Regions from separate parts of the Streptomyces sp. NPDC058469 genome, predicted to be linked through region 1. Evidence: riboswitches for the same ligand, from Rfam matches in the RefSeq annotation. Region 1 holds a riboswitch; the other holds the start of a gene.
The links. A riboswitch is a leader RNA that binds a small molecule or an ion and turns the genes downstream of it on or off. The one in region 1 is predicted to bind glycine.

Region 2: it holds a riboswitch for glycine, as region 1 does, so the genes downstream of both, gcvP (aminomethyl-transferring glycine dehydrogenase) here and gcvT (glycine cleavage system aminomethyltransferase GcvT) in region 1, are expected to answer to the same signal.

Annotation. Positions count from the first base shown of each region.
Region 1 covers NZ_JBHXME010000003.1:222,656-229,763, forward strand. The annotation lists gene glyA (serine hydroxymethyltransferase) at 1-187, opposite strand, end outside; gene gcvH (glycine cleavage system protein GcvH) at 203-580, opposite strand; gene gcvT (glycine cleavage system aminomethyltransferase GcvT) at 692-1,825, opposite strand; glycine riboswitch at 1,969-2,068, opposite strand; gene ACFWP5_RS03470 (AAA family ATPase) at 2,217-2,915, shown strand; gene ACFWP5_RS03475 (enhanced serine sensitivity protein SseB) at 2,980-3,765, shown strand; gene ACFWP5_RS03480 (enhanced serine sensitivity protein SseB C-terminal domain-containing protein) at 3,943-4,731, shown strand; gene ACFWP5_RS03485 (ABC transporter permease) at 5,075-6,073, shown strand; gene ACFWP5_RS03490 (ABC transporter substrate-binding protein) at 6,127-7,108, shown strand, end outside.
Region 2 covers NZ_JBHXME010000210.1:9,355-16,462, reverse strand. The annotation lists gene modB (molybdate ABC transporter permease subunit) at 1-743, shown strand, start outside; gene ACFWP5_RS47125 (ABC transporter ATP-binding protein) at 793-1,884, shown strand; gene gcvP (aminomethyl-transferring glycine dehydrogenase) at 2,101-4,986, opposite strand; glycine riboswitch at 5,175-5,270, opposite strand; gene ACFWP5_RS47115 (PRC-barrel domain-containing protein) at 5,385-5,756, shown strand; partial or broken gene ACFWP5_RS47110 (DNA polymerase IV) at 6,260-7,108, opposite strand, start outside.

The DNA of each region.
Region 1 (7,108 bases):
GACGGCCCGGGTACCCCTCGGCGTACTTGTTGGTGAGGACCGAGCCCTGCGCCTCCATGACCGCGACCGGAGCGAAGTTCTCCGAGGCGATCATCTCCAGCGTGGACTGCTGCCGGCGCAGCTCGGCGTCGACGGCCGCGGCGATGTCCGGGTCTAGCTCGTGCAGGGGCGTGTTCAGAACAGACATCAGGTGTACGACTCCTCAGCCGGCGGTGAAGGCGGTGTACTCGTCGGCGGAGAGCAGGTCGCCCGGCTCCTGAGCGACGCGCACCTTGAACAGCCAGCCGCCCTCGAAGGGGGCCGAGTTCACCAGCGACGGGTCGTTCACGACGTCCTCGTTGATCTCGGTGACCTCGCCACCGACGGGCGAGTACAGGTCGGACACCGACTTCGTCGACTCCAGCTCACCGCAGGACTCGCCCGCGGTCACCGTGGAGCCGACGTCGGGGAGCTGGGCGTAGACGACGTCGCCGAGCGCGTTGGCCGCGAACTCGGTGATGCCGACCGTCGAGACGCCGTCCTCGGCGACCGACAGCCACTCGTGCTCCTTGCTGTAGCGCAGCTGCTGGGGGTTGCTCATGGCCTGAATTCTCCTGTACGCGGGGGAGTGCTGGTGAATGGGGGACTGCGAAGGACATCGGCGAACAGGGGCGATCTGCCCCAGGTCACGCACGAGACGCTACGACGACTGTCACTTCTCGCGCTTGTAGAACGGCAGCGCCACGACCTCGTACGGCTCGTGACTGCCCCGGATGTCCACGCCGACACCGGTCGTACCCGGCGCCGAGTGCGCGGCGTCGACGTAGGCCATGGCGATCGGCTTGCCCAGGGTGGGGGACGGCGCGCCGGAGGTGACCTCGCCGATCACCTGGCCGTCGGCGACGACGGGGTACCCGGCGCGCGGGACCCGGCGGCCCTCGGCGACGAGCCCGACGAGGACGCGCGGCGGCTGCGAAGCGGCGCGGGAAGCGGCCTCCGTGAGCGCCTCACGCCCCACGAAGTCGCCGTCCTTCTCGAACTTCACGACCCGGCCGAGCCCGGCGTCGAACGGGGTGAGGGAGGTCGACAGCTCGTGGCCGTACAGCGGCATGCCCGCCTCCAGGCGCAGCGTGTCCCGGCAGGACAGACCGCACGGGATGAGGCCGACCGGCGCTCCGGCCTCGGTCAGCGCCTGCCACAGCTTCTCCGCGTCACCGGGGGAGACGAACAGCTCGAAGCCGTCCTCGCCGGTGTAGCCGGTGCGGGCGATCAGCGCGGGGACGCCCGCGACCGTGCCGGGCAGGCCGGCGTAGTACTTCAGGCCGTCGAGGTCGGCGTCGGTGAGCGACTTGAGGATGCCGGGGGACTCGGGACCCTGGACGGCGAGCAGGGCGTACGCCTCACGGTCGTCGCGGACGACGGCGTCGAAGCCCTCGGCCCGCTCCACCAGCGAGTCCAGGACAACCTGGGCGTTGGAGGCGTTGGCCACCACCATGTAGTCAGAAGACGCGGCCTCGGTGTCCGCGAGCCGATAGACGATCAGGTCGTCCAGGATGCCGCCGTCGGCCCGGCAGATCATGGTGTAGCGGGCGCGGCCGACGCCCACGGAGGCGATGTTGCCGACGAGGGCGTAGTTGAGGAGCTGGGCGGCCTGCGGCCCGGTGACGGTGATCTCGCCCATGTGGGAGAGGTCGAAGAGGCCGGCCTTCGTGCGGACGGCGAGGTGCTCGTCGCGCTCGGAGCCGTAGCGCAGCGGCATGTCCCAGCCGGCGAAGTCGGTCATCGTCGCACCGAGCGAGCGGTGCAGCGCGTCGAGCGCGGTACGACGGGGGGTGGTACTGCTCATCGGTCGGTCTCCCAAGGCATGACGGCGAGGTCGTTCCTCCCCATCTGTCATCGGGACCTGAGAGGTTCGCCATGACCGCCACGGGACATGGGTTGCACCTTGGGTGGGGCCACCGGGAAGGGCGGCCCGCTTTTCAGATGTGCCTCGCCCGCGCGGTAACGGGGCCTGAGAGATTCAAGGGAGGGACTTGCTCCTTCGGCGCCCCGGACGACGTACGACCGGGGACTCTCCCGCGCGGATTCAAGCGGCCGGTATGCAGTTGGCGGGCACATCATCGCACAGGCTTTGTAACAGGCCTGTGGCCGGAAGCGAACGGAACCGCGAGACACCGTGCATTACCTTCTCTTTACGTTCAGTGGGGAGAACCTTTCCTGACCCCGCAGGGAGGACGATCACGGTGACAAGGACCACGGTGTACGCCACGACCTCGGCCGTAGCGCTGCCCAAGCAGCCCTCGGCCCCGGCCGGAGAGGCATGCCCGGGCCGCCCGGTACCGACAGTCCGCGATCTCCGCGAGCGCGCCGGCCACAGCCCGCACGGGCTCCTCTTCGGCCCCCGCGACCTGGTCGTGGTCACCGGTCTGCCCGGCAGCGGCAAGTCCACGCTGATGCGGCGCGCGGTGGCGGGCGACGGCGTCCGCGTCGACAGCCAGGACACCCGCGACCGCTGGGAAACCCGTATATCCCGTGGACCGGGCCTCTCCGGCCTCCTCCCGTACGCGGTCTACCGCCCGCTGGTCCGTCTCGCCCACTACGCCGGACTGCACCGCGCCCTGCGGTCCGCGTCCGGAGCCGTCGTGCACGACTGCGGTACGCAGACCTGGGTGCGCGGCTGGCTGGCCCGCGCCGCCGGGCGCCGGGGCGGCGCGCTGCACCTGGTGTTCCTCGACGTCAGCCCGGACACCGCGCTCGGCGGCCAGCGCGAACGGGGCCGCGGAGTCTCGCGGTACGCGTTCCTGCGCCACCGCAGGGCCGCCGCCCGACTGCTGCGCTCGGTGGAGCGCGGCGACCTGCCCCGGGGCGTCGACTCGGCGGTTCTCCTGGACCGGGACGCGGCGGACGTGCTGCGCCGGATCGACTTCGCGGACTGAGCCGCTAGCCTTTTCAGCCACAGCAGGGTTACAGCAGGCGGTTTCACCAGCAGGCGGTAGGTAGATGGACTTCCCGGCGGACTTCCCCGGTCAGGCGCACCCCCACCCGCATCCGCACGGCGGATGGCCGGGCAACGAGCTGGAGGAGGTGCTCTCGGCCTCCCTCGGCATGCCCTCGGCCGGCGGCCGGATCATCGAGGTGCTCGGCCGCAGCTTCGTCTGGGTCCCGCTCCCCAGCGGCGGCGGCCCGCAGAGCGGCCCCCTGGACCTGCCGACACTGGACATCGAGGGGCAGGCGTACGTCCCGGTCTTCAGCTCCGAGGAACAGTTCCGGCAGGTCGTCGGCTCGCATCTGTCGTTCACGATCGCGCCCGCGGTGGAGTTCGCCCGCGGGCTGCCCCCGCAGGTCGGCATGGCGGTGAACCCGGGCGGCGTGGTCGGCGTCCCCCTCCCGCCCCTCGCCATGGCCGAGCTGTGCCGCATCGGCCGCACCGCCCTCGACGGCCCCACCAGCGGCGGCCGCGTCCGCCTCTACGAACCCGACTGGCAGGACGACCCGGTCGACTTCCTCGCCTCGGCCTCCACGGAGTTCGCCGCCACGGGTGTCGTCGGCTCGGCCCGCCGCTGCCTGGCCGCCATCGAGACGGCCGACCCGGTGATGTTCGTAGGCGTAGAACTGACCAATTGGGACGGCGACTTGAGAGCGGCCCCGATGGAGGCCCTGGCCCGAGCGCTGGGCCAGGTAACGGTCCAGTGGCAGGTCAACCTGGTCCTCCTGGACGTAACCCAGGACCCCGTGGCGGACTGGATGAGGCAGACAGTGCGCCCCTTCTATACACAGGGTCACTAGCAAGCATCCCAAGGGGCAGCATCCTCAGGGGCGCGGGGCTGTGTCGATGTGCGGCTCCGCCGCGTGGGCGCGCCCAGCCACGAACGACCCGCACTCGCCAACGCACACAAGGCCCCCACCCCTCGGGCGCTTAAGCTGTTTCCCAACGCAGGCCAACTACCAGAAGGGGCGGTACACGTGAGCGCCAGCGGCACCGCGACCGGCCAGGTCGAGCACATGCTGCGCCAGGTGACGCCCGGGCGCTACGACGCCTACGAGGCGCTCCTGCGCGCCCTCGCGACCCCCCACTCCGGTCAGATCTGGATGCTCCTGTGGCACGGCCAGTCCGGCTCCCCGGACGCCCAGTACGGAAACATGCAGGTCGAGAACTACGGCTACGCCCCCTGCGTCACCTCCGCCCAGGAGCTCTCCGCCAGCGGCTGGAACCGCTCCTACGAGGTGGTCGACGGCCTCGACGTGGCCCGCACGCTCTACCCCGACCACTTCGGCCTCTGGCTCAACCCGCACGCCCCCGGCGGCGGCGTCGGTATCCCCTGGCTCGACCTGCGCCGGATCGCCACCGGCCTGGAACGCCAGCCGGCGGGGCCCCTGCGCCTGTCGGAGCCGGGCATCGAGATCCCGCAGTTCTACGCCCAGCTCACGCAGAACGCCCACCGCACCCCTGCGGTCCGCGCCCTGCGCCGCGCCTGGGTGCAGCCCGCGCTCGGAGCGCCGTATCTCGCGATCGGTCTGGATGTCTACGACACCAGCCCGCCCGCCGTGGACTCGGTGCGCGGCATGATGCAGCAGTCGATCGGGGCGGTCCCCGACGGGCTGCCGGTGTCGACCGTGGCGATGTCCGACGAGTACGACCCGGTGGCCCTGTGGCTGCGGGCGAACGCCCGCCCGTTCTACGACCGTGAGGCCCACGCGGCGCCCGCTCAGGCGGGTGGGTACGGATACCCACCCGTCCGTGGTGGATACTGAACCCGCGAGTCCTCTTCCCAGCTTCTCCGCAGGATTTACGTCTACGTCACATTTCTTCGCGCGTAGACGGCGGTGTGGTGCCCCGAAATACGCCGAATCTCCGTTCTGTCCCAAGTGCCCGGCGTCCGGGGGGCGTTACCCACTGTTCGGATAACGGAATCCCTAGTTAAGCATCACGGTTGCGCATACTTTCGCCGCCAGACCTGGCGGGTGATCGCAGCCACGCTGAAGACTCGCGACTCAGACACAGGGTCCAGGGACCCATGTCCACTGCAAGTCGACAAAGCCGCTAATCCGCGGCAGGCGTAAGCCGGTAACCACCGGCGAGAGGGGTCGGGTCACAGTGACCGCACCGATCGAGACCACGGGAGCGGAAGCCGGGGCGCAGCCGGAGGCTGTGCTCGTCGGCGCCGAGAAGGGGCAGATCGAGGGCCGTTCCCTTGGACAGATCGCCTGGACCCGGTTCAAGAAGGACAGAGTCGCCGTGGCCGGCGGTGTCATCGTCGTCCTCCTGATCCTGGTCGCGGCACTCTCGCGTCCGATCCAGTCGATGTTCGGGCTGGATCCCGACGCTTTCCACCAGAACCTGATCGACGCCAACACCTCGCTGCCCACGGGCGGCTGGGGCGGCATGAGCTGGGACCACCCGCTCGGTGTGGACCCGCAGTTCGGCCGGGACGTCGCCACCCGCATCCTCGAAGGCTCCTGGGTGTCGCTGGTGGTCGCCTTCGGCGCCACGATCCTGTCGAACGTGATCGGCACGATCCTCGGCGTCGTCGCGGGTTACTACGGCGGCCGGGTCGACTCGATCATCAGCCGCCTGATGGACACCTTCCTGGCCTTCCCCCTCCTGCTCTTCGCCATCGCGATCTCGGCGACCCTGCAGGGCGGCGCCTTCGGCCTCAACGGCCTGCCGCTGCACCTGAGCGTGCTGATCTTCGTCATCGGCTTCTTCAACTGGCCCTACCTGGGCCGGATCGTCCGCGGCCAGACCCTCGCCCTGCGCGAGCGCGAGTTCGTGGACGCCTCCCGGGGCATGGGCGCCAAGGCGCCGTACATCCTCTTCCGGGAGCTGCTGCCCAACCTGGTCGGCCCGATCATCGTCTACTCGACGCTGCTCATCCCGACCAACATCCTCTTCGAGGCGTCCCTCAGCTTCCTCGGGGTCGGTATCCAGCCCCCGCAGGCATCCTGGGGCGGCATGTTGCGGGACGCGGTCACCTATTACGAGGTCGACCCCGCGTACATGATCGTTCCCGGCCTCGCCATCTTCGTGACCGTCCTGGCGTTCAACCTGCTGGGCGACGGTCTCCGCGACGCTCTCGACCCCCGCAGCCGCTAGGGCCCGCACCCGAGAGTCCACCAAGTTTCCGACAATGGAGGAAGCAGACCATCATGCGAAGGTCAGCGCTGGCCGCAGTTGCGGCCATCGGCTCCGCGACACTGCTCATGGCAGGTTGCAGCAAGGCCGATGACAGTAAGAGTGACAACGGTACGAAGGCGGCTGGGGCCAACGCAGCGACCAAGGACGTCGTCAACGCCTCTACGCACAAGGGCGGGACGGTCACCTACGAACTGTCCGACGTTCCCGACTCGTTCGACCCGGGCAACACGTACTACGCGTACATGTACAACTTCAGCCGGCTGTACGCCCGTCCGCTGATGACGTTCGAGCCCGGCCCCGGTTCCAAGGGCAACACCCTGGCCCCGGACCTCGCCGCGAGCAAGGGTGTCTCCAGCGACGGCGGCAAGACCTGGACGTACAAGCTGCGTTCGGGCCTGAAGTACCAGGACGGCACGGCGATCACGTCCAAGGACGTCAAGTACGCCGTGGAGCGTTCCAACTTCGCGCGTGACGTGCTCTCCCTCGGCCCGAACTACTTCCAGCAGTTCCTGGTCGGCGGCAAGGCATACAAGGGCCCGTACAAGGACAAGAGCGCCGAGGGCCTCAAGTCCATCGCGACGCCGGACGACACCACGATCGTCTTCCACCTGAACACGGCCTTCCAGGAGTTCGACTACCTGGTCGCGGCGCCGCAGACGGCTCCGGTGCCGCAGGCGAAGGACAAGGGCGTCGACTACGTCAAGAACATCGTGTCCTCCGGCTCGTACCAGTTCCAGAGCTACCAGGACGGCAAGCAGGCCGTCCTCGTGCGCAACAAGAACTGGAACGCGGCGACGGACCCGCTGCGCAAGCAGTACCCGGACAAGATCGTCGTGAACCTGAAGGTCAACGCCGACACGATCGACAAGGACGTCCTCGCGGGCGACGCTGTCGACCTCGGCGGTACGGGTGTCCAGGCCGCGACCCAGGCGCAGCTGCTGACCTCCGCCGACAAGAAGGCGGGCACGGACAACACCTTCGGTGGCCGCCTCG
Region 2 (7,108 bases), on a different contig from region 1:
TCGTGGGCCTGGCGTTCCTGCTCCTGCCGCTCATCGCCCTTCTCGTACGGGCCCCTTGGCGCTCCCTGCCGAACCAGCTGACCAGCACGGAGGTCTGGCAGGCGCTCCAGCTGTCCCTGTTCAGCGCGACCGCGGCGACGGCCGTGAGCCTGGTCCTGGGCGTACCGCTGGCCTGGGTGCTGGCCCGCACGGAGTTCCCGGGCCGCGGCTTCCTCCGCGCCCTGGTCACACTCCCGCTGGTCCTGCCCCCGGTGGTCGGCGGCGTGGCCCTGCTGCTCGCACTGGGCCGCAACGGCGTCGTGGGCCAGTGGCTGGACGCCTGGTTCGGCATCACCCTGCCCTTCACGACGGCCGGTGTCGTGGTCGCGGAGGCGTTCGTGGCGATGCCGTTCCTGGTCATCAGCGTCGAGGGCACCCTGCGCGCCGCCGACCCCCGCTACGAGGAGGCGGCCCAAACCCTCGGCGCCTCCCGCTTCACCGCGTTCCGCCGGGTCACGCTCCCCCTGATCGCCCCGGGTATCGCGGCGGGCGCGGTCCTCGCCTGGGCCCGCGCTCTGGGCGAGTTCGGCGCGACGATCACCTTCGCCGGCAACTTCCCCGGCCGCACCCAGACCATGCCGCTGGCGGTCTACTTGGCCCTGCAGAACGACCCGGAGGCGGCCATCGCGTTGAGCCTGGTCCTCCTGGCCGTGTCGATCGCGGTACTGGCGGGCCTGCGCGACCGCTGGATGACCACGTCATGAGCAACAGCCGTACGACCGCCCGCACATCAGCCCCCTGGACGTGCACCTCATGACCGACACCGCCGAGCCCGCCGACACCGCCGACACCCAAGTCACCGGCGCCCAGGGCCTCGACGCCCGTCTCGTCGTGGACCGCGGCACCTTCCGCCTCGACGTCGAACTGACCGCCGCCCCGGGAGACGTCGTCGCCCTGCTCGGCCCCAACGGCGCCGGCAAGACCACAGCGCTGCGCGCCCTGGCCGGCCTGGTCCGCCTGACGGACGGTCACCTACGGCTGGACGGCGCGGAGTTGGACCGTACGCCACCGGAGTCCCGCCCGGTAGGCGTCGTCTTCCAGGACTATCTCCTCTTCCCCCACCTGACCGCCCTCGACAACGTGGCGTTCGGTCCACGCTGCCAGGGCGCGACCAAGGCGGAGTCCCGCGCGGTGGCCGCCGAGTGGCTGGACCGGATGGGTCTCGCCGAGCACGCCGACGCCAAACCGCGCCGACTCTCCGGCGGCCAGGCCCAACGCGTCGCCGTGGCACGGGCGTTGGCGACCCACCCGCGACTCCTCCTCCTGGACGAACCCCTCGCCGCCCTGGACGCCCGCACCCGCCTCGACGTACGGGCCCAACTCCGGCGCCATCTGGCCGAGTTCGAGGCGGTGGCGGTCCTGGTCACCCACGACCCGCTGGACGCCATGGTGCTGGCCGACCGGCTGGTGGTGATCGAGCAGGGCACGATCGTCCAGGAAGGCACCCCCGCCGACATCGCCCGCCACCCGCGCACGGACTACATCGCCCAACTGGTCGGCCTCAACCTCTACAAGGGCCGCGCCGACGGCCACACGGTCACACTCGACACCGGCCCCGCGATCACCACCACGGAGGACCTCCAGGGCGAGGTCTTCGTAGCGTTCCCGCCGAGCGGGGTCACTCTCTTCCGCGACCGCCCGACCGGCACCAGCGCCCGCAACCTCTGGCACTGCGAGGTCGCGGGCCTGGAAACCCACGGCGACCAGATCCGCGTGGACCTCACCGGCGAACTCCCCCTGACCGCCGACCTCACCACGGTCGCAGCGGCCGAACTGGACCTACACCAGGGCGCGTTGATCTGGGCAACGGTCAAGGCGACCCAGACGCACTCATATCCGGCCTAGGTTGCCCCGCGCCCCCGAAGGGGCGCGGGGCTGTATCTACTCGTGGCTCCGCCACGGGAGCGCGACCTGGCCACAACGAACCCGCGGCCGAAGTCCGGCCTGATCCGGCAGCGCCCCCGAAGGGGCGCGGGGAACTGCGCGACCAGCCACGACGGTGCCGCACACGAACGACGGCACCTCGCGGCCCTTCCACCTCGCGGCACTTCCGCGGAGCGCTCAGTCCTCGTACGCGTCCAACGGCGGGCAAGAACACACCAGGTTCCGGTCACCGAAAGCCTGGTCGATCCGCCGCACCGGCGGCCAGTACTTGTCCGCGACGGACACGCCGGCCGGGAAGACGGCCTCCTCGCGCGTGTACGCGTGCTCCCACTCCCCGCCGAGCGAGGCAGCGGTGTGCGGTGCGTTCCGCAACGGGTTGTCCTCGCCCGGCCACTCACCCGCGCCGACCTTCTCGATCTCCCCGCGAATGGCGATCATCGCCTCGCAGAACCGGTCCAGTTCGATCAGGTCCTCGGACTCGGTCGGTTCGATCATCAGCGTGCCGGCCACCGGGAACGACATCGTCGGCGCGTGGAAGCCGTAGTCGATGAGCCGCTTGGCGATGTCGTCGACGCTGACGCCGGTCGCCTTGCTGATCGGCCGCAGATCGATGATGCACTCGTGCGCGACGAGCCCGCCGGGCCCGGTGTAGAGCACGGGGTAGTGCGGCTCAAGGCGCTTGGCGATGTAGTTGGCGCTGAGCACCGCCACCTGCGTGGCCCGCTTCAGCCCCTCGCCGCCCATGAGCCGGACGTACGCCCACGAGATCGGCAGGATGCCGGCGGAACCCCACGGAGCGGCCGAGATCGGCCCAACTCCGGTCTCCGGCCCGGCAGCCGGCTGCAACGGGTGGTTCGGCAGATACGGCGCGAGGTGCGCGCGCACCCCGACCGGCCCGACCCCCGGACCACCACCGCCGTGCGGAATGCAGAACGTCTTGTGCAGGTTGAGGTGCGAGACGTCACCGCCGAAGTGGCCCGGCTTGGCAAGCCCCACAAGGGCGTTGAGGTTGGCGCCGTCGACGTAGACCTGACCGCCGGCCTCGTGGACCTGCGCGCAGATGTCGGCGACGTGCTCCTCGAACACGCCGTGCGTGGACGGGTACGTGATCATCAGTACTGACAGCTCGTCGCGGTACTGCTCGATCTTCGCCCGCAGGTCCTCGACGTCGATCTCGCCGTCCTCGGCGGTCTTCACGACGACGACCTTCATCCCGGCCATCACGGCACTCGCGGCGTTGGTGCCGTGCGCGGACGACGGAATCAGACACACGGTCCGCTGCTCGTCACCGTTGGCCCGGTGGTATCCGCGTACGGCGAGCAGCCCGGCCAACTCGCCCTGCGAACCGGCGTTGGGCTGCAACGACACCTTGTCGTACCCGGTGACCTCGGCGAGCCGCTCCTCCAACTCCCGGATGAGCGTGAGGTATCCCTGCGCCTGCTCGGCGGGCGCGAAGGGGTGCAACTGCCCGAACTCGGGCCAGGTGACCGGCTCCATCTCGGTGGTCGCGTTGAGCTTCATGGTGCAGGAGCCCAGCGGGATCATGCCCCGGTCGAGCGCGTAGTCCCGGTCGGCGAGCCGGCGCAGGTAGCGCAGCATCGCGGTCTCGGAACGGTGGTCCCGGAACACGGGGTGCGTGAGGTACGCGTCGGTGCGCAGCAGCCCCTCGGGCAGCGTGTCCTCAGCGGACGCGTCGAGCGCCTCGATGTCCCCGTCGACCCCGAACGCGGTCCATACGGCGGCCAGTTGGGCACGTGTGGTGGTCTCGTCGCAGGCGATCGACACCTGGTCGGCGTCCACGAGGTGCAGGTTGACGCCGTCCTCGCGGGCGGCGGCGACGACCTGGGCGGCCCGGCCGGGAACGCGCGCGGTCAGGGTGTCGAAGTAGCCGCCGTGTACGACCTCGACACCCCCGGACTTCAGCCCGGCGGCGAGGATCGTGGCGTACCGATGCGTCCGCCGCGCGATGCCCTTCAGCCCCTCGGGCCCGTGATAGACGGCGTACATGCCGGCCATGACCGCAAGAAGCACCTGGGCGGTGCAGATGTTGCTCGTGGCCTTCTCACGACGGATGTGCTGCTCGCGCGTCTGCAGGGCGAGGCGGTAGGCCTTGTGTCCGTCGGCGTCGACGGAGACGCCCACGAGCCGCCCGGGCAGGCTGCGCGCGAACTTCTCGTGCACGGCCATGTATCCGGCGTGCGGCCCGCCGAAGCCCATCGGCACCCCGAAGCGCTGCGTCGTACCGACCGCGATGTCCGCCCCCAGCTCACCCGGCGACTTCAGCAGTGTCAGCGCGAGCAGATCGGCGGCGACGGTGACGAGCGCGCCGAGCGTGTGCGCCTGCTCGATCAGCGGCGCGATGTCGCGTACGGCACCGGAGGCGCCCGGGTACTGCACGAGCACGCCGTTGATCTCACGCGCGGCGATGTCGGCCGGGATGCCGTCGCTGAGGTCGGCGACCACAACTTCCACACCCGCCGGCTCGGCGCGGGTCTCGATCACGGCGATGGTCTGCGGCAGCGCGTCCGCGTCGACCAGGAAGAGGCCCTTCTTGTTCTTGCCCATGCGCCGCGACAAGGCCACGGCCTCCGCGGCGGCGGTCCCCTCGTCGAGCAGCGACGCGCCGGAGGTCGGCAGCCCGGTGAGGTCGGCGACCATCGTCTGGAAGTTCAGAAGGGCTTCGAGCCGCCCTTGGGAGATCTCCGGCTGGTACGGCGTGTAGGCCGTATACCAAGCCGGGTTCTCCATGACGTTGCGCAGGATCACGGGCGGGGTGAAGGTCCCGTAGTACCCGAGCCCGATCATGGAACCGAGGACCTCGTTGCGGTCCGCGAGGGAGCGCAGCTCGGCCAGCACCTCGGGCTCGGTGCGGGCGCCCGGCAGGTCCAGGGAGTCGGCGTTCTTGATCACATCCGGGACCGCGGCGGCCGTGAGCTCGTCGAGCGAGCCGTATCCGACCTGCGCGAGCATCTTGGCCCGCGCCTCCTGGTCGGGCCCGATGTGGCGCTGCTCGAACGGGATGCCCTGTTCGAGCTCGGAGAGTGAAGTGCGAGGGGCGGTCATTAGGGAGGCCTCCTGGTCGGACACGACCTTCGATGGGCACCACGACGCTGGGTGCCCGGACGGCCTCCCCCTCTGTCATCTCAACCTGAGAGCTTCACCGGTCACCCGAAGGTCACCGGCTTTCACCGTCGGTGAGAGCGAGAGCCGTCGGCACAGTCGACGACACGCGCTCTGCTTTCCAGAGTGACCTCGTCCGTGCGGTACGTGAGCCTGAGAGATTCCGGGGAGGATTTGCTCCTTCGGCGCCTCCGATGAAGTCTGGAGGACTCTCCCGCACGGGGTCAGCAGCCGTTGGCCAGCCTACCAGCGAGCGTTGAAGCCGAGCTTTCGAGTGGCCACCTTCCCCAATGTGCTCTTTTGTAGTGCTTACGGATGAGTTGCGACCAGGAGGAGGGCCCGTGCAGACCGATATCGATCCGCGCAACCTGATCGGCCGCAAGGCGTTCGACCGCACCGGCGCCAAGATCGGCACGATCGACGAGGTCTACCTCGACGACGCGACCGGCGTACCGGAGTGGGCGGCCATACGAACCGGCCTGTTCTCCAGAGACGCCTTCGTCCCCCTGGAGCCCAGCGAACTGATCGAGGGCACCCTGCACATCCCCTTCGACCGCTCCCTGATCAAGGACGCCCCCGACTTCGGAGTAGGCCGCCACCTCTCCCCGGACCAGGAACTCCAGCTCTACCACCACTACGGCCTCGACGTGGCCCCACCCCCGTCCCTCCCGGACCACAACTTCGGCAAACTGGCAGGCTCGGACGACACCTGAGCGGGTTCGTGGGCCGGGTCGTCACCGGGGCTTGGAGCCTCCGGGGACGGTGACGCGGCGGACGGGGTATGCGGGCGTCGGGTGTCCGGGGGCGCGGATGCAGCGGGGGTATCGGAGTCTGACTCCACCGACGGCAACGGCGTGGCAGACGCGACGTCGGAACGCCGCTCGTCCAACGGCAACGGCTCGGCCTGCGGAACACCGGAGCCAGGCTCCGCCAACGGCAGCGGCTCGACAGGCCTGGCACCGGGACCCCGCGCAACCGACAGCAGTGGCCCACCCTGCGGATCATCAGGACCCGGCGCCGCCGACGGCAATGGCTCGGTAGACGGCTCGTCGCAGCCTCGGCTCTCCAGGGGCACCGACACCGCAGGCGACACGTCAGCACGCCGCGCGACCGTCACCGGCGGTTCAACCAGCCGGTCCTCGGCTCCTCCCACCGCCAACGGCATCGGCATCGGCATCGGCACCACAGGCAAGCCACCCGGACCCCGCCCCACCAACGGCAACGATTCCGCCGACGTGTCACCAGACCCTCGCGCCATCAGCGCAGGCGGCTCACCCGGCGGCACATCAGGACGCCGCGTCACCAACGGCAACGGTTCCGCCGGCTCCAGCTCCGGATCGTCGGTCCGGAACGTCCGCACCCGCCCCGGCCCAGAATCCTCGGGCATCTCAAACCGCACGGTGACCCGCCCCAGCCCGCTCCCCTGTACCCACCCGTGCCCGAACCCGGCGTGCCGCACATCGTGCCCCGCGGGCCAGTGCCGCTCGACGGGCGCCGCCGGCTCCTCGCCCCGCTCCACCTCCGCGTGCTCCTCCTCAAGAAGGTCGGCCTGCTCCCCCGCCGCCTGCGCGAACAGGTCCTCCTGCGTGTAGTCGGCGAGCCCGGAGACACCCACCCCGAGCAGCCGCACCCCGCCCGTGGTGTCCACGGAGTCCAGCAACCGTGCCGCCGCCTCCCGCACCACCCCCGGGTCGTCGGTGGGCCCGCGCAGTGTCTCGGACCGGGTCAGCGTCGAGAAGTCGTAGCGCCGCACCTTCAGCACGATGGTCCGCCCCGACAGTCCGGCACTCCGCAGCCGCCGCACGCACCGGTCAGCGAGCCGCTGCACCTCAAGGCCCACCCGGATCCGGTCGTGGATGTCCACGTCGTACGTGTCCTCGACCGACACCGACTTGGTCTCCCGCTCGGCCACCACGGGCCGCTCGTCGTGCGCCAGCGCCATGGCGTACAGCGCGTGCCCGTGCGCCTTGCCCACCAGCCGTACGAGCTCGTCCTCGCCCGCCTCGGCGATCTCGTCGACCGTGGTGATCCCGGCCCGCCGCAGATGATCACCCGTCGCAGGCCC